Regions from separate parts of the Bacillus sp. SIMBA_154 genome, predicted to be linked through region 1. Evidence: predicted binding sites of a transcription regulator. Region 1 holds the regulator's gene; each other region holds the start of a gene.

Region 1 (5,458 bases):
GTCAGTCCATCAGATAATAGAGGAGCAGGCTCATGGGTCGGACACCAAATAAGCGGCTATCCTGATGGAAAAAGAATTTTATTTATTGTGAAATAAAACTGGGGAAGAGGCTCCTTTCGTGAGGGGCTTTTTTTGTTTACAGATAGAGCGTATTCGAGCTAGCAGGGACAAAAGATTCAGTGGTACAATCAATCTATAATGACAAGAAGAAAATGTGAAGGGACATATGCTTATGGACAAGAACCGTGCATTATACGATTTTTTCATGCAACATGCAGAGAAATTAACTAAAACATGGTATGAATCAATTGAGGATGATGATCCAGAATCTATTTATCGTTCAACAGATTCGAGCATCATAGCAGAGCTTAAACGGCAAAATCAAGATTATTATCAGCATTTTATACGTGCTCTTATTGAAGACGAGACGTATTTACATACTGAGTTTAAAAAGTGGTCGGAAGACTTAGCAAGTGATCCGAAACATTTAAACACACCATTAGATTATGTCGTCAGAGAATATATGTCTAATCAAAGAGTGGTCCTTCATTACTTAAAAGAGTTTATTAAACAGCGGCAAGGTGATATTGATATCGATCGCATATTTTATTGGTATGATTTAATATCAGAGGCGTTTAACATTTCAATCCATGTGTTCATCCAGCAATATGTGAAAAACACAACCAAACAGCTCGTTGCTCAAAGAGATATGATTTATGAGCTGAGCTCTCCCGTCATCGTCTTAAAAAGCCATATTGCATTATTGCCTTTAGTAGGTGACATTGACACGGCGAGAGCAAAGATTATATTAGAAAATACATTAAAACAGTGCTCGCAAAAAGGTGTTCAGCATTTGTGCATTGATTTATCGGGTGTCGTCATTATTGATACAATGGTGGCTCATCAAATGTTTGATCTTGTCACGTCACTTCGGTTAATTGGGGTGGAGACGACCATTTCAGGGATCAGACCAGAAATCGCTCAAACAGCTGTGCAGCTCGGGCTTCCTTTTCATGAATTTCGCACGGCATCATCACTTGCCCACGCGCTAGATCACATGACTGAATTTTCTCCTAAATAAAAACCAGGCCTAGTAACGGGCCTGGTTTTTATTTAGATCACAGCGTCAATTTTTGTTACTTTCCAATCCTTTTGTACTTTCTCATAAGTGACAGTTCGTTTTACTTCACGTCCATCAAGTGTTGGGACTGTGAATTCATATGTGCGGATTGTATTTTTCTTAGAGACAAGTTTAGGTGTTGCTTTCTCCCAATTGAGCATGTTGTCTCCGTCACCGACTGGAACAGCCATTTTCCTATTATGAACAATAAACTGATAGTCTTTTAAACCATGAGTGATCGCATCTTTTGTGAAAACTTGAGATAGGTAGCTGTTTAGTTTTTTCTTTGTATCAAATGTTTTAGAAAGATAGTTGTATGTCATGTCTTTATAACTAAATGATTTTAATTTGTAATCTGAATGTTCATTAATTTTGTAGCCTGACATCGCACTCCAAAAGTGTTCTCGTGCATCAAGGGCAATATGTAACGCTTCTTTATTTGTTAAAGCGGCTGGTTTTTTGGAAGCGGCTAGTGTTGTTGATTGTAATGAGATCATAAGCATAATAGCAGTTAATAAAACAAATAATTTTTTCAAGGCGATTGCCTCCTTTTTTAAATGAAAACTTCTTATGTTACAAATGTTACAATAATTACATTGATATTACAAGTGTTAAATCTAAAAGTTTTTTATTTCTTTTCTTTCTACCTATATAACGTTTGAGCGAGACAAAAAGTTTTCATTTTTTTATTTTTTCTTCTTCACTACTATTTAACCGTTCTACAGAAGAACAAAACGTCTTTTGGAAAAATTTCTATTTGGACGTTCAACACCCTTTTTCATTTATGACATATACTGTCGTGATGAATGTCTAAGAAAGTGGTGTTTAATATGTATCATCCGTATGAAGGTATGTGGAATGGGTACTTATATGATAGGCAGGTACAAGGATGGCCATCGCTTCCTGTTCCTCAAGTTGGAGGATTTCCTGGGTTTCCAATCGGAGGGGGAGGTACTGGGCCAGGGCAAGGTTCAGGCGGACAATCAGCCCCGCCAGCTCCGCCGCAGCATATCATCTCACAGTATCAGCAAGCAGTCTCTCAGCCTCAAAGTATGCAGTCACTTATTTCAGGGCAAAGTGTAAGTGGAGGCCAGCAAACTGTTCAGTTTGCAGCGGGATGTAATAGAAGATGGACGATTGTGTTCCTTAGAAACGGTCAAGTATTTTTAATGTATGTGCTTTCCTCACAGCCTTTTGGCCGTACAACAGGCTTTATATGGCCGAACTTTACATTTGGTTCGTTCCCAAGTTCGAGTATTCTTGCTTATTCTTGTTCATAAAAGAAAAAGCCGGTTCTCATCAGCAACTGATGAAATACCGGCTTGTTTTAATGAATATTTCGAAATACGCCAATCACTTTACCTAGTATACTCACATTCTGTAAAATAATCGGTTCCATTGATGGGTTCTCTGGCTGTAATCTAAAGTGTGTATCTTCCTTATAAAAACGTTTCACTGTGGCTTCATCTTCCTCTGTCATCGCGACCACAATATCTCCATTGTTGGCAGTGCTTTGCTGACGGACAATGACATAGTCCTTGTCCAAAATACCCGCATCAATCATACTTTCTCCCATAATTTCAAGCATAAATACTTGTTCATCTGGCGCTGCAAAAGTCTCTGGAAGAGGGAAGTATTCTTCTACATTCTCAACAGCCGTGATAGGCAAGCCGGCTGTTACTTTTCCGATGACTGGTACATTCATTACAGCACTCTTTGGAATATTCATTTCCTCTTCATCTAGTACTTCGATCGCTCTAGGTTTTGTCGGGTCTCTTCTAATTAAACCCTTTGTTTCTAGTCTAGCTAAATGTCCATGGACAGTTGAGCTGGATGCTAGACCGACAGCTTCTCCAATTTCACGAACGGATGGGGGATAGCCCTTGCTTTTTACTTCTTCTTTGATGAATGTCAGGATATCGAGTTGTCTTTTTGATAGCTTCGTCATCTTTTGCACCTCAAAACGTCAATTTTAAAGAAATTATAGCATGTTTTTCCTAACAGTACAAACATAGGTTCGAAAAAAACGTTTGACAGAAACGTTTGTTCGTATTTATAATGAATGACAGAAAGAGCGAACGCATATTCTGTTAGGGGAGATGACATTATGAGGTTAAAAGAATCTATTATTTTTATTGGGGTATTCTCATTCATCGTTGGCATATTTCTCTCACTTATCGCAGTCACTAGCCATAATGATCCAAATCAATATGTTAAAATAGAGGTTCAATCAGGTGATACTCTTTGGGGGTTAGCTGATCAAGTAAACGACAGTAAATCAATCGACAAAAATGCGTTTATTGACTGGGTAACCGAACACAATGATCTTGCTTCAACTGAAATCCAGCCTGGAGACATCCTTGTGATACCAGTCAAAAAAGAGCATCCAGTCGTATATCAACTTGCAACAGTACAGTAGAAAGGTCGATTGAAGAGATGAACGCAATCATTTATGCGAGAGTCAGTACTGTCAAAGAAGAGCAGGAAACCTCGCTGAAAAGACAAGAAGAAGAATTGCTAGCTTTAGCTGCTTTGCACAAGATGAATGTGGTCAAAGTCATTAAAGAAAAAGCGAGTGGATACGATCTAGATCGTAATGGTGTTTTTGATATGCTTGCTACGCTGAAAGAAGAGTCAATAGATGCTGTTCTCATTCAGGATGAGACGCGCCTTGGAAGAGGACAAGCAAAAATTGCGCTTCTTCATTGTCTTTTTAAAGAGAAAGTAAAGGTGTATAGTGTTTTTCATAGAGGAGAGCTTGAGCTTTCAGAAGCAGATGAGATGGTCATTGAGATTGTAGGAATCGTGGAAGAGTATCAACGAAAAATTCATAACCTGAAAATTAAGCGGGGAATGAAGAGGGCTGTTGAGCGCGGGTATCAGCCTGAACTCAATTTAAAACACCGTGAGCAGGCGCCTGGCCGTGAGCGAATTGAAGTACCGATTTCAGAAATTGTTCGATTAAGAAAAAACAACATGACGTTCGCCGAAATCGCAGCAACACTTCAGGGACTAGGCTTTGACATTTCAAAGGCGACGGTGCATAGAAGGTATCAAGAATATGAAAAAGCTCTTACCACGTAAAGTGTGAATTGTTGTAAAAATGAATGATATTTAGTAGTATTTAGAGAAAATGTTTTAAAGGAGTTTGTCATGATTTCTAAAAAGCAGCTTGCAAGAATAAATGAGCTTTCAAAAAAGTCGAAAGAGACCGGTTTGTCGGACGCTGAAAAAACAGAACAAAAGCATTTAAGAGAAGAATATTTAAAAGCTTTTCGTTCTTCTATGAAAAATACACTTAAAACCGTGAAAATCGTCGATCCTGAAGGAAACGATGTCACACCAGAAAAATTAAAAAGAGAAAGAGATCAGAACCTTCATTAAGATCAGGATTTCTTGAATTTTGAAAAGATGGGAAGAATATTCTCATCTTTTTTCTTATTTGCATAAGTTTTTAGGTGATCGATAAACTAAATGTGACAAAATCCTTCTTTTTCAGCGTGAAATAGTTGTGAAAAAAGGACAGTAGATTTATGATAATGGTGTACACAAGATACGGAAGGGGATTTAAATTTATATGGAAACGATTGAATTGAAATCTATTGCAACAATACGTACTCTCTCCATAGACGCAATTGAAAAAGCGAATTCCGGTCACCCTGGAATGCCAATGGGTGCTGCACCAATGGCATACGCTTTATGGACGAATCACTTAAACGTAAGTCCGCAAAACCCAAATTGGTTTAACAGAGACCGTTTTGTTTTATCTGCGGGACATGGCTCTATGCTTTTATATAGCATGCTTCATTTAAGCGGATACAACCTTAGCATCCAAGATCTAAAACAATTCCGCCAATGGGGAAGCAAAACACCTGGACATCCTGAATTTGGACACACAGAAGGCGTAGATGCCACAACAGGTCCTTTAGGACAAGGGATTGCCATGGCAGTTGGAATGGCACTTGCAGAAAGACATCTTGCGGAAACGTATAACAAAGACAACTTTAACGTTGTGGACCACTATACATACAGCATTTGCGGAGACGGAGACTTAATGGAGGGAATTTCCTCTGAAGCTGCTTCACTTGCTGGTCATTTAGGCTTAGGCCGTTTAATTGTTCTTTATGATTCAAATGATATTTCTTTAGATGGCGACCTAGATCGTTCATTCTCTGAAAATGTGAAGAATCGTTTTGAAGCGATGAACTGGGAAGTTCTTTACGTAAAAGACGGCAACAACATCGAAGAAGTGACTGCTGCTATTGAAAAAGCCAAACAAAGTACGGACAAACCTACTCTCATTGAAGTGAAAACAACGATCGGTTTCGGATCTCCAAA
Region 2 (5,458 bases), on a different contig from region 1:
ATTATTCCAGGTAAATTTTACGTCAGAGCGTTTATTAAACAATATGCCGAAGCCGTTGGACTAAATCCTGAACAATTGTTCGAAGAATTTCGTAAAGATGTACCAAGCACGTATAACGATGAAGTATCTGATAAATTATCAAATATTAAACCGCAGAGAGAGCTGCCAAAGCCTGCCTCGAAGGTGCTGGAGCTATTGCCGACGATCTTAATCATTGGAGGCATCCTTGTGGTGATCGCCATTATATATGTGATCGTGCAAGCGGTCAATCAGGATAGCGGACAGAAGAATAATCAGACAGCTCCTCAGAAATCAGAATCAAAATACGAAGTGTCTGAGGATTCATCACTCGCAAAGGATCAAAAGAAAAAAGAAAAAGCCTCGTCAGATGATAAAGAAAATACATCTAAAAAAGACGATTCATCAAAGGATGATTCATCAAAAGACGATGAAGCTGTTTCTTTGAAGGCCACGAATACAGAAGGATCCACGACAACATATGAAGTGTCAGGTGCAGATGAGATGGAGTTAACCATTTCTGCCTCGCAAGCTTCATGGCTGCGCGTGAGAGACGAATCTGGAAAAGTGCTGAAGATGGGTGAACTGAAAGATGGCGAATCGTTTAAAACAGACCTGTCGGAGCTCTCCAAGATCGATATCCGTCTCGGGAATGCGACTGGAATTGACATCAAGGTCAATGACGAGACACTTAAGTACGAATTAGACCCTAAAGACACGATGACACAAAACATTGTGATTGTGAATAAAGGAAAGGAAAAGTCATCTTAAGCAAGTAGATGACTTTTCTTTTGTTCCTACTATTATATACATAAAAAATTGCTTTATTGGAGGATTGGATTTCATGTTTAACTTACCGAATAAAATTACTCTTTCTCGGATCGCCTTGATCCCTGTTTTTATGATCATTATGCTTGCACCTTTTGACTGGGGTGTTGCACGCTTTGGTGATGTCAGCATTGAAGTGACTCACCTTGTCGGAGCGATCTTGTTTATTGTGGCTTCGACAACCGATTGGATTGATGGTTACTACGCACGTAAGTTCAATTTAGTGACGAATTTTGGTAAATTTTTAGATCCGCTTGCAGATAAATTGCTTGTTTCAGCTGCTTTAATTATACTTGTTCAATATCACCTCACGCCGGCATGGATGGCCATTGTCATCATTAGCCGTGAATTTGCTGTAACAGGTCTAAGGCTCGTATTAGCCGGAGGCGGTGAAGTGGTAGCGGCCAATATGCTTGGAAAAGTGAAAACATGGGCGCAAATCATTGCGATTTCGGCACTTCTATTGCATAACCTGCCGTTTGAACTTGTATCATTCCCGTTCGGTGATCTTGCGATGTGGGTAGCGGTGTTCTTCACTGTTGTCTCAGGCTGGGATTACTTTGCGAAAAACTGGGAAGCTTTAAAGAATTCTAACTAACAAAGGACGTGTACGCTTTGAAGTCAGAGAGAAAAGCAGAAATTATTGCAGTCGGTTCCGAACTTTTGCTAGGGCAAATTACGAATACGAATGCACAATTCATCAGCAAACAGCTAGCTGAAATTGGTGTGAACGTTTATTACCACACAGCAGTTGGTGACAATCCAGAGCGTTTAAAACAAGCCATTCAAGTAGCGCAGGAAAGATCTAATTTTATTATATTCTCAGGCGGTCTTGGACCAACAAAAGATGATTTAACAAAAGAAACCATTGCAAATACGCTCGGAAAAGAGCTTGTGCTAAATGAAGAAGCATTTGAATCGATTCAAGACTACTTTCGAAAGACCGGACGTGACATGTCACCGAACAACCGTAAGCAGGCACTCGTTCTAGAAGGATCTGATGTGCTGGTGAACCGGTTCGGGATGGCACCAGGTATGTTTATTCAAGAAGAAGATACGTTTTATATTCTGCTTCCTGGACCACCAAGTGAACTGCACCCGATGTTTGAAAACGAGGCGAAGCCGCTGATTTCTGAGAAACTTGGCTTAAAAGAAAAAATCGTGTCTGTTGTGTTGCGTTTCTTCGGAATCGGTGAATCACAGCTTGAAACAGACCTTGAAGATTTAATCGATGCTCAGACCAATCCGACGATTGCACCGCTTGCAGCTGACGGTGAAGTGACACTAAGGCTCACAGCCAAGCACGAGGATGAAAAAGAAACGGAGCGTCTGTTAAAAGAAACGGAAGCGCAAATTTTAGATCGGGTAGGCGAGTACTTCTACGGATATGGAGATACATCTCTTGTCCGTGAAGTTTCCAAGGCCTTGCACGAACACGGGAAAACAGTAGCAGCCGCTGAAAGTCTGACTGGCGGCATGTTCTCCGAATGGCTGACAGATCTCGAAGGGGCATCATCGGTTTTTAACGGAAGTGTGGTTTGTTATACCAATCAAGTGAAGCAGCAGGTGCTTGGCTGCCGGGAGGCAACGTTGTCTTCTCATGGCGCTGTCAGCAAAGAGTGCGCTTTAGAGCTCGCTGAGGGCATTAGAAAGCTGACAGGAAGCGATATCGGTATTAGCTTCACTGGTGTGGCAGGACCTGCTAGCCAAGAAGGACAGCCTGTCGGAAAAGTGTTCATTGGGCTATCCACTAAAGATCAGAAAGACGTGTTTGAATGGATGTTTACAGGCAGTCGATCAAGCATTCGAAAACGCGCTGTGAAATATGGTCTGCATCACTTGCTCAAATTATTAAAAGAGAGTTAATTTTGTTTTTTGTTAGGTTTACTCCTTTATAAAAGACTGTTTTTTCTAATAGAAACAGCTCTTTTCTTAAAAGATCTGCCAAGAAAAAATCGAATATGTGTTCGTTTTTTTCTTGGCAAATGACGTGAAACAAGGTATAGTATAGATAGTGGAATTGATAAAGGAGGAAACAATAGAATGAGTGATCGTCAAGCAGCCTTAGATATGGCTCTTAAACAAATAGAAAAACAGTTTGGTAAAGGCTCTATTATGAAACTAGGAGAGCAAACAGATACACGTATTTCAACAGTACCTAGTGGTTCGTTAGCACTTGATACTGCGCTTGGAATAGGTGGATATCCTCGCGGTCGTATTATTGAAGTATACGGTCCAGAGAGTTCTGGTAAAACGACAGTGGCACTTCATGCAATTGCTGAGGTTCAGCAGCAGGGAGGACAAGCAGCATTCATCGATGCAGAGCATGCACTAGATCCAGTTTATGCTCAAAAACTAGGTGTCAATATTGATGAGCTGTTGCTTTCTCAGCCGGATACAGGAGAACAAGCACTTGAAATTGCAGAGGCACTTGTCCGCAGTGGTGCAGTTGATATTGTTGTCATTGACTCAGTAGCTGCTCTTGTACCAAAAGCAGAGATTGAAGGAGACATGGGTGATTCACACGTTGGTCTTCAAGCCCGTTTGATGTCTCAAGCACTTCGTAAACTATCAGGTGCTATCAACAAATCGAAAACAATTGCCATCTTTATTAACCAAATTCGTGAAAAAGTAGGGGTCATGTTCGGTAACCCTGAAACAACGCCTGGTGGACGTGCTCTGAAGTTCTATTCATCTGTTCGTTTAGAAGTGCGCCGTGCTGAACAGCTGAAACAAGGCAATGACATTATGGGAAATAAAACAAGAATTAAAGTTGTGAAAAACAAGGTTGCACCGCCATTCCGTATTGCGGAAGTAGACATCATGTATGGTGAAGGGATCTCAAAAGAGGGAGAAATCATCGACCTTGGAAGCGAACTAGATATCGTACAAAAGAGCGGAGCTTGGTATTCTTACCAAGAGGAACGTCTTGGACAAGGCCGTGAAAATGCGAAACAGTTCCTTAAAGAAAACAAAGATATCCTTCTCATGATTCAAGAACAAATCAGAGAACACTACGGTTTGGATACAAACGGAGTGAAAGCAACCGAAGAAGAGGGACAAGAAGAATTGGAATTTAAAGACTAAAAAGACGCTGAAAAGCGTCTTTTTAGATTGTTGACAAAGGGCTAAAATTGATCTTTTAGCCCTTTGTCTTCTTTTTCAGCTTCAGCGTGATAGAAAACCTTTGAAGTCTAGGAAGGACGAGTACCGGAGCGGAGTGAATGTGACATTCGTGAGCACCGGCACGCAGGACTGACACCGAATGCGAAGGTTTGTCTACACACTGAAAAGCGTCTTTTTTTACATTTACATGACAGATAGCGGTCAAAAGTTCTGTCTTCGCTTGAAATAACGACTTACGCCTCAGTCTGACTAGCTTGACAAGTATTTCCGACACAATTACAATGGAAATGTATCACTTGTTTTTCTTAACATGATTGATAACTAATTTAAACTTGACAAGGGCAGTGAGGATCTCATTCCCTGTGAAGGCCCTGTATGTTGAGGTACAAAACAATGTACATGCCGACACTTTATTTGTAAAACCAAGTTCATAGCAAGAGGAGGTGAAAATATGTCGCCTACGATGTTTACGATCATCTCCATTTTGCTGAGCCTAATCTGTTTAGTTGTTGGCTACTTTGTTCGTAAAACCATTGCAGAAGCAAAAATATCCGGCGCAAGAAACATGGCCGAACAAATTGTTGAGGATGCAAAGCGTGATGCGGAAGCATTGAAGAAAGAAGCGCTCTTGGAAGCGAAAGATGAAATTCATTCGTTTCGTGTAGAGGCGGAGCAAGAAGTTCGTGAAAGACGTAATGAGCTTCAAAGACAAGAAAACCGTTTACTTCAAAAAGAAGAAAATCTTGATCGCAAAGATGAAACTTTAGATAAACGGGAGTCCCTGTTGGAGAAGAGAGATCATTCTCTGAATGAACGACAACAACATATTGAAGAGATGGAAAGCAAAGTGGATGATATGATTCGTTTGCAGAAAGCCGAGTTGGAACGCATTTCTAGTTTAACTCGAGATGAAGCGAAACAAATCATTCTGGATCAAGTTGAAAATGAGCTTTCCCACGACATTGCAGTCATGACGAAAGAATCTGAAAACCGGGCGAAAGAAGAGGCTGATAAAAAGGCGAAAAACATTCTTTCACTTGCGTTACAGCGCTGTGCAGCTGATCATGTAGCTGAAACAACGGTATCTGTAGTCAATCTTCCAAATGATGAGATGAAAGGTCGTATTATCGGACGTGAAGGACGAAATATCCGTACGTTAGAAACGTTAACAGGTATTGACCTGATCATAGATGATACACCTGAAGCTGTCATATTATCGGGCTTTGATCCGATTAGACGTGAAACAGCGAGGATAGCTCTGGACAAGCTAGTCCAGGATGGCCGCATTCATCCTGCACGAATTGAAGAAATGGTGGAAAAATCACGCCGTGAAGTCGATGATTATATCCGCGAGATGGGTGAGCAAACGACATTTGAAGTCGGTGTTCACGGTCTGCATCCGGATCTCATCAAAATTCTCGGTCGCTTAAAATTCCGTACAAGTTATGGACAAAATGTCCTGAAGCATTCAATTGAGGTTGCACAT
Region 3 (5,458 bases), on a different contig from region 1:
GAAAAACAATGATGTCGTTTGCATATTTCTCTGATAGAAAATCGGTCGTTTCCTGATCGACTGCCATCATCATATTTCCTTTGAATTGGATGTACTTTCTGATTTGCTTCGTCATATAGAAAACCGCAAATCCCAATGTGTAGAGAACTAAAGCATCCAGAAAATATTTTAAAGGAGTGAATCCGTAGAATTCGAGAACAGACTGGCATACATGGATCAGGTTATATGCTTGATTCCACCCGAAAAAGCTTGAGAGCACATAATACCCCATCTGATAAAAAATCGCTAAACCAATCAATATACCGCCTAAAAAAAGCAGACTCGACTTCATTTTATTCATTTTGCTGCTCCTCTTTTTTTGATGCAAGCCTTGCTTCAAGTACTTTGAGTAATTCAGGATCAGCACTTTCAATCGCATCTACCATATGATTCACTGCCAGTGGACCGAAATCATCCATCAGCCCTTGCGTAATCCACTTTGTTTGCTCATTTAGAAATTCTTCTTTTGTTAAAATGGGATTATAAATAGATGAACGCCCTTTTGTTTTCTTTTCCACAATTCCTTTTTCGGTTAAGCGATTCAGCACAGTCATCACCGTGTTGAAATTAATCGGCTTCTCATCTGACAGCTTCTGCTGTACCTCTTTAATCGGCATATCCTCGCCTTGATAAAGAATCTCCATAATCCTTCCCTCTAAAGGACCAAAAAAACGATTCAATCCCTTTTCGTTATATTTAAAAGAAGGAATTTTCATGTCATCACCCCACACTAAGCATTGTAGTGTAATTGAAAATGATAGTCAACTGATAACAAAAATAGGGGAAAATCGTTGTGTGTTGTTGTTGCTTTTGGTAAAAATGATATCTTTATATTACATGAAGATAAATAGAGCGTATTAACGATAAGATAATCTTATGAAAATGGTGAAAAAATTCGTATTTTATTTATAGAGACTTTTGTATTATAGTGAATATAACAACATTTCACTTACTGAACAAACATATAGGAAGAAGGTTTACATGTGATGAAACAAGGAAACAGCCTTCGAGCCGATCTGATTCTGATCGCGATAAGCGGTTTAGGTGGATTTCTTTTGTCTTTAACAGGAATGTCTATTGGCTGGATGGTCGGTACGTTAATCACAGCTGCATTTATTGCCATGCGCCGCCCCACCCTGTTTCAGCGTAAAGGAAACAACACCATACGTATTCACAGCAGATGGCTACTCCTTGGTCAATTCATTCTCGGAATCGAACTTGGACAGAAAATGAACATGAAAGTCATTCACATTTTCGCTGACAATTGGCTCCCAGTGAGTTTCATGCTCGTCTTTTCTATACTACTAGCGATGCTCTCCGGCTTTCTCTTATGGAAGCTGAGCAAAACAGATATGCTGACCAGCTTTGTCGGAACTGCACCAGGCGGCCTATCCGCAATGCCGGGGATTGCCCAAGAGGTTGGAGCAAATACAGCTGTTGTGAGTCTCGTACAAACGATACGTGTATTAATGGTTGTACTCACCATCCCATTTACGGTGTTCTATTTAAATACAAAAAATCAATCTGATGCGGTTATAGCAGCACAGGGCAGTGCCTTCTCATCAGGCGTTTTCACACTGTCAAACATCTCTTGGACCGCCGCGCTCATTTTAGGGGCGTGGCTCATGTCACGCCTAGCGGTTCGGCTTCACTTTCCTGCCCCTTGGCTGATCGGCAGCATGTTAGGGGTCGCAGCTCTTCAAGTAGGTGCAGGTGCGCTCACAGGTCATGATTTGATTCCTTATTGGCCAGCACAAACGAATATTGCTTCACAGGTATTTCTAGGTGCCACCATCGGTTCAAAAATGAATAAGCAGATGTTTGTTGGGCTAAAAAACACCTTCATTGTGGCCGTCGTCAGTTCAGCCGGGCTGATTGCTGCGACTGTTCTCAGTTCAATTGCCATTGCAGAAATCACAGGTATTTCTGTCATTACAGCCATTCTTGCTTTTTCGCCTGGGGGTATTGCAGAAATGGCGACAACAGCAGTCACCCTTCACGAGGACTCTACCTTTGTTGTCGCTGTACAAGTCGTCAGAATCATTCTTGTGATTGCCATGCTGCCACCGTTTTTTCGATTCTTACATCATTTCTGGGCAAAAAGACAGACTGATTATAAAGCTGCAAAATAAAAAAGAGACGCTTTGCATGAGCAGAGCGCCTCTTTTTTATTCATCGTTATTCCTCTTTACACCGACTACTTGGTCCTTTGAGATGGTCCCAAAATGCCGGCTGTCAAAGCTATGTATTCGGTTATCTCCGACCACGAAGTAATGATTTTTTTGTATTTTATCGTGTCCTGTGATGGCTTTCAGCTGAAAATCTCCTGTCAGGACGTTCCCCATTTTATGTTTTTTCTGTTCTTTTAAGTACGGTTCTTTCCACTTTGCTCCGTTGACAAATAGCTGATCATCTTCATACTTGATCTTTTCTCCTGGAAGCCCAATGACCCGTTTGATCAAAATTTGATTTTTAGGCCCGTGAAATAAAACGTAATCAAACCGGTTAATTTTCGTGAGTTTTGGCGAGAACTTATTGATTAATAATTCTGTTCCATCTGTAAATGTCGGGTCCATACTAACCCCTTCTACTTTGTACGTGACAAACATGAAATTCTTTACTTGGAACAATAAGACGATGGATGTAATCATCATCAACCATAGTAATGGCTTCTTTTTCATTAAGAGCCTCCTTTGTCCTCACGCTTGCTCATTCGAATATTCAACCTATTTTCTACTCTCTTTCCAACATACCATAATAAAGCGATAACTAGAACCGCAAAAACACTTCTTAACGGATTCTTTACTAAAGCAGAAAGATCATAGCCAATAAAACTAATGATAAAGAGCATGACACACTTACCTGATAAAGCAGCTAATGAAAATTGCCAGATGCTAATTCTTGATAGACCTGCTACTACATTAACGGCAGCAGAAGGTGTGAAAGGAAAGCAGAGTAAAATAAATAACGGACCAAATCCCCGCTTTTCCACCCAAAGCATCAATTTCTTAATGGAAGGGTGTCTGCTGATAAAGTTCAGCATTCTCATCTGCCCAAATTTTCTGATCAGTACAAAGACAAGGATAGACCCTGCGCTTGCACCGATCCAGGTCAATAAAAAGCCTTCCCAAAGGCCGAACGCATTTGCATTTGCCACAGCAAACGCAACAAGAGGTAAAAACGGTAGAAATGCTTCTATTAAAGGGAGCAATATAGCCACAATTGGTCCAAAGGCCTTGTAGCTCTCAAAAAATGATGTGATATTTTCATGAGTAAAGATAGAAAGAAATGATGGCAACTTGTTTGACTCCTTCAAGGTTTGTCTACTTTTCATTTTACATGGAAAACATAAAAATATACAAATGAATCCCCTCTCCATCCCCCCCTTGAGATTCTTTGACTCATTCGATATAATAAACAAGAACAAATGTTCTATTCATAAAGAAAGCAGGTATGGACATGACAAGGCTATCAACAATACAGCTTCAGATGATGGAACAGGCCATCTTTCTTCCAATGGTCATCTCCATCCTCAATCGTGATTTGACACACTTAAAAGAACATCAAACATTTAAACTAAATGAACCATATATTCGGCTTGTCACCTCTGCATTACAGGAAGCTCAAAAAGCACTTTATCAGCTGAAGCAGCATTTACGTAAAGAAAAAATGAAGGTACAGCAAATTGAACACGATGAAGGGTTTACGACGTATTTATTTATCATGAATGGCTATGAAGAAAAGCATAAATACTTTAATCCGCGTATACGACATCGTGTAGAGGAACTGCTTACTCATTATTTTCTCCATCAAGAAAATTAAAAATGGTTATATTTTACAAAAATAAAGGGGCCCTTCGATTTTTGCCGAATTGATCGATGGCTGGGTGCTTGCTTTAAATGGCGTGTGGTACCCAACGATGCCTGCAACCCTCTACTATTAAAAGAATAAAGCCTGCCGCGGCGGCAGGCTCATTCTTATTTATGATAATTCAAGCTGTTCTCTCAGCTCTGTTCTGACTTCTTCCAACCCTGCTCCATCTAACTCAAAGTAATACACATTCCCAGGCTGATAATCATGTCCCTTTAACTGAATGGTCTCCACTGATTTCAATGAGCTTAGTAACGGGAAAAGTCCGATAAACTGCTTCATGGACAAATTGGTTGAGACGTTATCACCGAGTGTATCAATGATGTTGTCATATGACGGGATCGAAGAAATGGATTTAGATTTTTCAAAGATGGCTTGAAGTGCTTCCATTTGGCGCTTTCCACGCATGAGGTCACTATCTGCCTTTCTCGTTCTCACAAAGGCTAATGCTTCTTCGCCATTCAGTGTATGTGTGCCTGTTTGCACATGAACTTTCCCCTTTGAATCCTTTTCCATTTGTTTGGCGATGCCTTCATCTTCAATCGTTACTTCAATTCCATTTAGCTCGTCTACAATGTCTTGAAACGCCTTAAAGTTTCCTGAAATCACATAGTCTACCGGAATATTCAACACGTTTTCTACCGTTTTGACTGACAAATCTGCACTCCCAAACGCATGGGCGTGGGCGATTTTATCATATCCTCTTCCCGGAATATCTACATAAGAATCACGAGGAATACTGAGGAGCTTGATGGTTTTCTCTGTTCGGTTCACCGCCGCCAGTAAGACCGCATCACTTCTTGCTTCATCTACCGTTTCACCTGGACGACTGTCAATTCCAAGCAGCAGCACCGAAAAGCTATCCTTCCCTGGATCAAAAGCTTTCACACGCTTTTGCGAGGTGTCTCCTCTTTCTAACGAGACTTGCGCCTTATTCGACGCTTTTGAAATTTTATAATATGCGTATCCTGTCACAGATACCGCCATCAACATGACAAATGCCATGATAAACAGCACGACTTTCACCCAAGGTCTCAGCCTTCTTTTTGATCTTGTTTTCTCCTTCATCCTTTCCGAACCCTCACTCTATCTTAGTCTATCAATGTAGGTTCCACTATAACATATTTTACTGAAAGTTTCCTGCACGCAACATATTTTTATGAATCCACAATTAAAAAAGCCGCTCAAGACGAGCAGCTTTTCATCCATTATTTTTGTTCAATTCCTTGCTTCACTTCATCAATCATGGCAGTCAATGATTCAAGGCCGCCGCCAGATAAATACCACATATCTGAGTTCAAATACACCACATGATTGTTTTTGATCGCTTTAACTGATTTCACATAATCATTTTCAACAAGCTGTTTCGCAGACGTTTCCTCTCCGATCGCTGCGCCTCGATCAACGACAAATAAGAAATCTGGATTCGTTTTGACCATGTACTCATACGAAATGCTTTGGCCGTGTTTATCAGATGGCTCAAGCTTTCGATCTGCCGGTGTGATACCAAACACATCATGGATGAGACCATATCTTGATTTAGATCCAA
Region 4 (5,458 bases), on a different contig from region 1:
AGCCAGACACACCTGTCACCGCTGTAAAGACGCCTAAAGGAAACTTCGCATTAACGTTTTTCAGGTTGTTTTCTTTTGCACCTTTTATTTCGATGTAGCGGCCGTCAGGCTTTCTTCTTTCAATTGGAAGCGGGATAAATTTCTCACCAGATAAATATTGGCCTGTCAAAGATTTCGGGTCCTTCATGACTTCTTCTGGCGTTCCAGCCGAAATCACTTCTCCTCCATGAACGCCTGCTCCCGGTCCAATATCAATCAAATAATCAGCGGCAAGCATTGTATCTTCATCATGCTCCACGACAATCAGCGTATTCCCGATGTCACGCATGTTTTTCAAGGTTCCAATCAAACGGTCATTATCCCGTTGATGCAGACCAATAGATGGTTCATCTAATATATAAAGAACACCTGTCAGTCTTGACCCGATTTGAGTCGCAAGACGAATCCGCTGCGCCTCACCGCCTGATAGTGTGCCAGCTGATCGGCTTAATGTCAAATAATCTAAACCTACATTATTTAAGAAGGACAAACGTTCTTTGATTTCTCGTAAAATGAGCTGGGCAATCTGCAAATCTTTCTCAGATAACTCGATTTTTTCATAGAGATCAAGTGCATCAGAGACAGATAAATCGGTAATTTCTCCGATGTGCTGGCCATTGATGAGAACCGCAAGCGTTTCTTTTTTCAAGCGATACCCTTTACATGTCGGACAAGGCTGATTGGCCATATATTTTTCCATTTGCTCACGGATATAATCAGAGCTTGTTTCCTTGTAACGTCGTTCAATGTTACGAAGGACACCTTCGAACTCAATTTCATTTTCACGAACCTGACCAAAATCATTTTCATATTTAAAATAAATCAGCTCAGAGCCGCTGCCATATAAAATTTTATCGAATAAATGCGGCGGTATATCTTTGACTGGAATGTCCATGTCGATTCCATAGTGTGTACATACAGCCTCAAGAAGCTGCGGATAGTATTGTGAGCTCTGCGGCTCCCATGGTGCAATGGCATGCTGACGTAAAGTCAAATCCTTATTAGGAATCACAAGCTCAGGGTCGACTTCTAGTTTAGAACCGAGTCCATCACAGCTCGGACAGGCACCGAAAGGACTGTTAAACGAGAACATTCTCGGCTCAAGTTCACCAATAGAGAACCCGCAGTGCGGACAAGCATGATGTTCACTAAATAACAGCTCTTCTTGTCCAATCACATCAATCATGACCCGGCCTTCTCCTAGACGAAGTGCCGTTTCAAGGGAATCAGACAGCCTAGCGGCAACGCCTTCCTTCACCACAATCCGGTCAATGACGACTTCAATGGAATGCTTTTTATTCTTTTCGAGCTCGATATCTTCTGAAAGGTCTTCCATCTCTCCATCGACTCTCACTCGAACATAGCCCTGCTTCCGAATTTGATCAAGTACTTTGACATGTGTTCCTTTGCGACCAGATACGACCGGTGCAAGCACTTGCAGCTTCGTTCTTTCTGGATATTCTAAAATGCGATCTGTCATTTGCTCAATCGTTTGTGACGTAATTTCAATCCCATGTATAGGACAAATAGGTTTTCCGACTCTAGCATATAATAGACGTAAGTAATCATAGATTTCAGTGACAGTTCCAACCGTTGATCTAGGGTTCCGGCTTGTTGTTTTTTGGTCAATACTAATCGCCGGAGAAAGACCTTCAATGGCATCTACATCTGGTTTATCCATTTGACCGAGAAACTGGCGTGCATATGCTGAAAGAGATTCAACGTACCGGCGCTGACCTTCTGCATAAATGGTATCAAAGGCAAGCGACGATTTTCCTGAACCAGATAAACCCGTAATGACCACTAGCTGGTCACGCGGGATATTCACATCAATATTTTTAAGGTTGTGGGCTCTAGCACCTTTCACCTCTATTCGTTCCATAGCCATCTGGCAATCATCCTTCCGCTTTTAGCTCTAGCAATAGATCTCTTAATTCTGCTGCTTTTTCAAAATCAAGCGCTTTTGCTGCTTCTTTCATTTCCATCTCGACTTTTTCGATCACTTTTTCTCGTTCTTTTTTGCTCATTTTCGACAGCTTTGGTGCTGCTTTTGTTTCATATTCTTCCGATTCCTCATGTATCTTTGTTGCCTTAATGACATCTCGGATTTTCTTATGAATCGTTTGCGGGGTAATCTCAAATTTCTCGTTATATGCTTCTTGCTGTTCTCGTCTTCGCTTCGTTTCTTGAATCGCAATGTCCATTGATTTCGTCATTTTGTCTGCATACATAATGACCCGGCCTTCTGAATTTCTTGCTGCACGGCCTATCGTCTGGATGAGGGATCTTTCAGAACGTAAAAAGCCTTCTTTATCCGCATCTAAAATAGCCACGAGCGACACCTCTGGAATATCGAGCCCTTCACGAAGAAGGTTGATTCCAACGAGTACATCATATTTACCGAGGCGTAAATCACGAATAATCTCAATCCGCTCAAGAGTCTTAATTTCTGAATGCAGATAATTGACCTTGATCCCAATTTCTTTTAGATAATCTGTGAGATCCTCAGACATTTTTTTCGTCAAAGTGGTCACAAGCACACGCTCATTTTTCTCCATTCTTGTATGAATTTCTCCAATTAAATCATCGATTTGTCCTTCAATCGGACGGACTTCAATGATCGGATCCAGTAAACCAGTTGGGCGGATAATTTGTTCCACGACCTCTGGCGTTTTCTCAAGTTCGTACGGCCCTGGCGTTGCGGATACATGTACAATATGATTGATATGCTTTTCAAACTCATCAAAGGTGAGCGGTCTATTATCAAGTGCTGATGGCAGACGGAATCCGTGATCAACCAACACTTGTTTTCTTGCTTGGTCCCCGTTGTACATTGCTCGGATTTGCGGGATGGTCACGTGTGACTCATCAACAACAATCATAAAATCATCCAGGAAATAATCAAGCAGTGTGTAAGGTGTTGAACCAGGAGGACGCAAGGTCAAATGTCTTGAATAGTTCTCGATTCCTGAACAAAAGCCCATCTCCCTCATCATCTCAAGGTCATATCTTGTCCGTTGCTCAAGACGCTGCGCTTCAAGCAATTTGCCGTTTTCACGAAGCTTTTCCAGCTGTTCCTCAAGCTCTTGTTCAATATTGATAATCGCTTTTTCCATTTTTTCTTCTCTTGTGACGAAGTGGGATGCTGGGAAAATAGCGACATGCTCACGATCACCGAGAATTTCTCCAGTCAGTGCATCCACTTCACGAATACGTTCAATTTCATCACCGAAAAACTCCACTCTGATACAATGCTCATCTCGTGAAGCAGGAAAAATTTCAACGACGTCGCCCCGTACTCGGAAGGTTCCGCGCTGAAAATCTATATCATTACGAGAATACTGAATATCCACCAGCTTACGAAGAAGCTGATTGCGTTCAATCTCCATTTCAGTGCGCAAAGACAGTACAAGCTCTCGGTATTCCTCAGGCGAACCTAAGCCATAAATACAGGATACACTAGCAATGATGATGACATCTCTCCGCTCAAATAACGAGGATGTGGCGGAGTGTCTCAATTTATCTATCTCATCATTGATGCTGGCATCCTTTTCAATAAATGTATCAGTCTGAGGCACATACGCCTCTGGCTGGTAATAATCATAGTAACTCACAAAATATTCGACAGCATTATTCGGAAAGAATTCCTTGAACTCGCTGTATAGCTGACCGGCAAGTGTCTTATTATGCGCAATGACAAGTGTCGGTTTGTTCACTTCTTTGATCAGGTTTGATACAGTAAAGGTCTTTCCCGTACCTGTAGCACCTAACAGCGTTTGATGCTGTTTCCCCTGATGGATCCCCTCCACGAGCTTTTCAATCGCCTTTGGCTGATCTCCTTGGGGCTGATAGTTAGAAACTAATTCAAAGCGGTCACTCACATCAAAGCCTCCGTTTCGTTACGAAATCTATCTAATGAATATATTATCATAAAAGAACACAAAAATACGAACTAAAGTTCGTGTATCACTTGATTTTTATTTCCAATACAGTCATACCCTCTCTCCCATAGCAAATAACCCTCTAAAGAAACCTTCCTTTCAGTATGGAACATTTTGGAGCGGGATATTCGATGAGCAGAAAAACATCACAAAAAAGAAAGCTGCACTCACTAGAAATCGTAAGCACAGCTCATGTATAAAAAACGTCACCCTTCGGCCTATCACGATCACATCAATGATGTTTTTCAGCCTTCTCTCTTTTTTCAATTTCTTTCTTAGCCATAAACAATGCCCCAGCTACTAAAGAAATAATATCTAATCCTACGATAAAGTAGGTTTCTGTATAGCCTTTCATGTACGAGGCAAATAAAAGCGCTGCTGTTAATGCAATGCCCACATAATGATTATAAGTAACCTTTGAAAATAAAATAACGAGCAGGAAAGGAAAAACAAGTGCAAATATGGCTTTTGTAATCAAAAAAACCCTCCCTCTTCATGGTCTACTCCCTTGATTATAGTAAAGATTGGCATATTGAACAATTCACAGTTTTCGATTTCACCTTTTTTTCTTCACGTTTGGAGACTTTTGTTATAGATATAGAAGAAAATTAGTGAGAACGTCCCCTTTGTAAAGATAGGTCTTTACGTCTTTGACAGTAACATCCAATAAAACCTATGATTAAAATGATAGTGCGCACTATCATTTTGAAAAATAGAGAGACAAACAAACCATTGGCTATTTGGATAAGGGGGCATTCCCATGTATTCAGTGTTATTTCATGCGGCTGAAGAATCCGCATCACTCGCAGGGGCAAAAGGCGTGAATTTGATCAAATTAAACAATCACGGCCTGCCAGTCCCAGATGGATTTATTATTAAAACCAACAGCTTTGCAAGCTTTCTTTCATATCACAACCTGCATTCAACTGAGCAAAACCTTGCACAAAAAATCAAAAAAGCTTCGTTTCCTTCACAAATGGAAGCAGAGTTACTTTCGTCCTTTCAATCATTGCTGAAGGCATATCCCTCAGTTGCTGTTCGATCCTCTTCTGTTGCTGAAGATCTCGAAGGTGCCTCATTTGCAGGACAGTACGAAACCTATTTAAATATCAAGACAAATGAAGAATTTTTGCAGGCTGTCAAAGAATGCTGGGCTTCTTATTTTGCAGCAAGAGTCACAGAATATAAGAAAGAGATGGATGAAAACGAGGAAGAGATGCCGCTCATGGCTGTCGTCGTTCAAGGATTGATCCATTCTGACGTTTCCGGTGTCATCTTTAGTGAGAATCCGGTATCGGGAAAAACAAATGAAATCATGATGACAGCAAGCTACGGACTAGGAGAAGCCATCGTGTCTGGTCTTGTGACACCAGACACGTTTATTGTAGACAAAGAGACGTTTTCTATTGAAAAATCACTAGGGACTAAAGAACTACTAATTGTTCCTTATCAAGAGGGCGTCATTGAACAGCCAGTAT

Evidence for each region. Region 1 encodes LexA, which represses DNA repair genes until DNA is damaged. Its sites were predicted from a motif close to CGAACATATGTTCG; they were not measured.
Region 2: recA (recombinase RecA) is a predicted target of LexA. The motif match lies at 2,803-2,816, and genes of this name have one in related genera.
Region 3: R0K30_RS13380 (YhjD family protein) is a predicted target of LexA. The motif match lies at 3,460-3,473, and genes of this name have one in related genera.
Region 4: uvrB (excinuclease ABC subunit UvrB) is a predicted target of LexA. The motif match lies at 3,988-4,001, and genes of this name have one in related genera.

The regions. Positions count from the first base shown of each region.
Region 1 covers NZ_JAWJBV010000007.1:105,399-110,856, reverse strand. The annotation lists gene R0K30_RS12035 (sporulation protein) at 1-96, shown strand, start outside; gene R0K30_RS12030 (STAS domain-containing protein) at 233-1,081, shown strand; gene R0K30_RS12025 (IseA DL-endopeptidase inhibitor family protein) at 1,114-1,656, opposite strand; gene R0K30_RS12020 (hypothetical protein) at 1,951-2,400, shown strand; gene lexA (transcriptional repressor LexA) at 2,448-3,068, opposite strand; gene yneA (cell division suppressor protein YneA) at 3,228-3,539, shown strand; gene R0K30_RS12005 (YneB family resolvase-like protein) at 3,557-4,204, shown strand; gene R0K30_RS12000 (DUF896 domain-containing protein) at 4,274-4,504, shown strand; gene tkt (transketolase) at 4,698-5,458, shown strand, end outside.
Region 2 covers NZ_JAWJBV010000002.1:21,211-26,668, reverse strand. The annotation lists gene R0K30_RS03600 (helix-turn-helix domain-containing protein) at 1-789, shown strand, start outside; gene pgsA (CDP-diacylglycerol--glycerol-3-phosphate 3-phosphatidyltransferase) at 863-1,444, shown strand; gene R0K30_RS03590 (competence/damage-inducible protein A) at 1,462-2,712, shown strand; gene recA (recombinase RecA) at 2,890-3,933, shown strand; gene rny (ribonuclease Y) at 4,424-5,458, shown strand, end outside.
Region 3 covers NZ_JAWJBV010000009.1:53,786-59,243, forward strand. The annotation lists gene R0K30_RS13355 (M56 family metallopeptidase) at 1-340, opposite strand, end outside; gene R0K30_RS13360 (BlaI/MecI/CopY family transcriptional regulator) at 333-755, opposite strand; gene R0K30_RS13365 (AbrB family transcriptional regulator) at 1,026-2,171, shown strand; gene lepB (signal peptidase I) at 2,208-2,720, opposite strand; gene R0K30_RS13375 (TVP38/TMEM64 family protein) at 2,720-3,337, opposite strand; gene R0K30_RS13380 (YhjD family protein) at 3,499-3,861, shown strand; gene R0K30_RS13385 (LCP family protein) at 4,021-4,977, opposite strand; gene R0K30_RS13390 (siderophore ABC transporter substrate-binding protein) at 5,118-5,458, opposite strand, start outside.
Region 4 covers NZ_JAWJBV010000003.1:296,055-301,512, reverse strand. The annotation lists gene uvrA (excinuclease ABC subunit UvrA) at 1-1,927, opposite strand, end outside; gene uvrB (excinuclease ABC subunit UvrB) at 1,935-3,920, opposite strand; gene R0K30_RS07910 (CsbA family protein) at 4,213-4,458, opposite strand; gene R0K30_RS07905 (PEP/pyruvate-binding domain-containing protein) at 4,741-5,458, shown strand, end outside.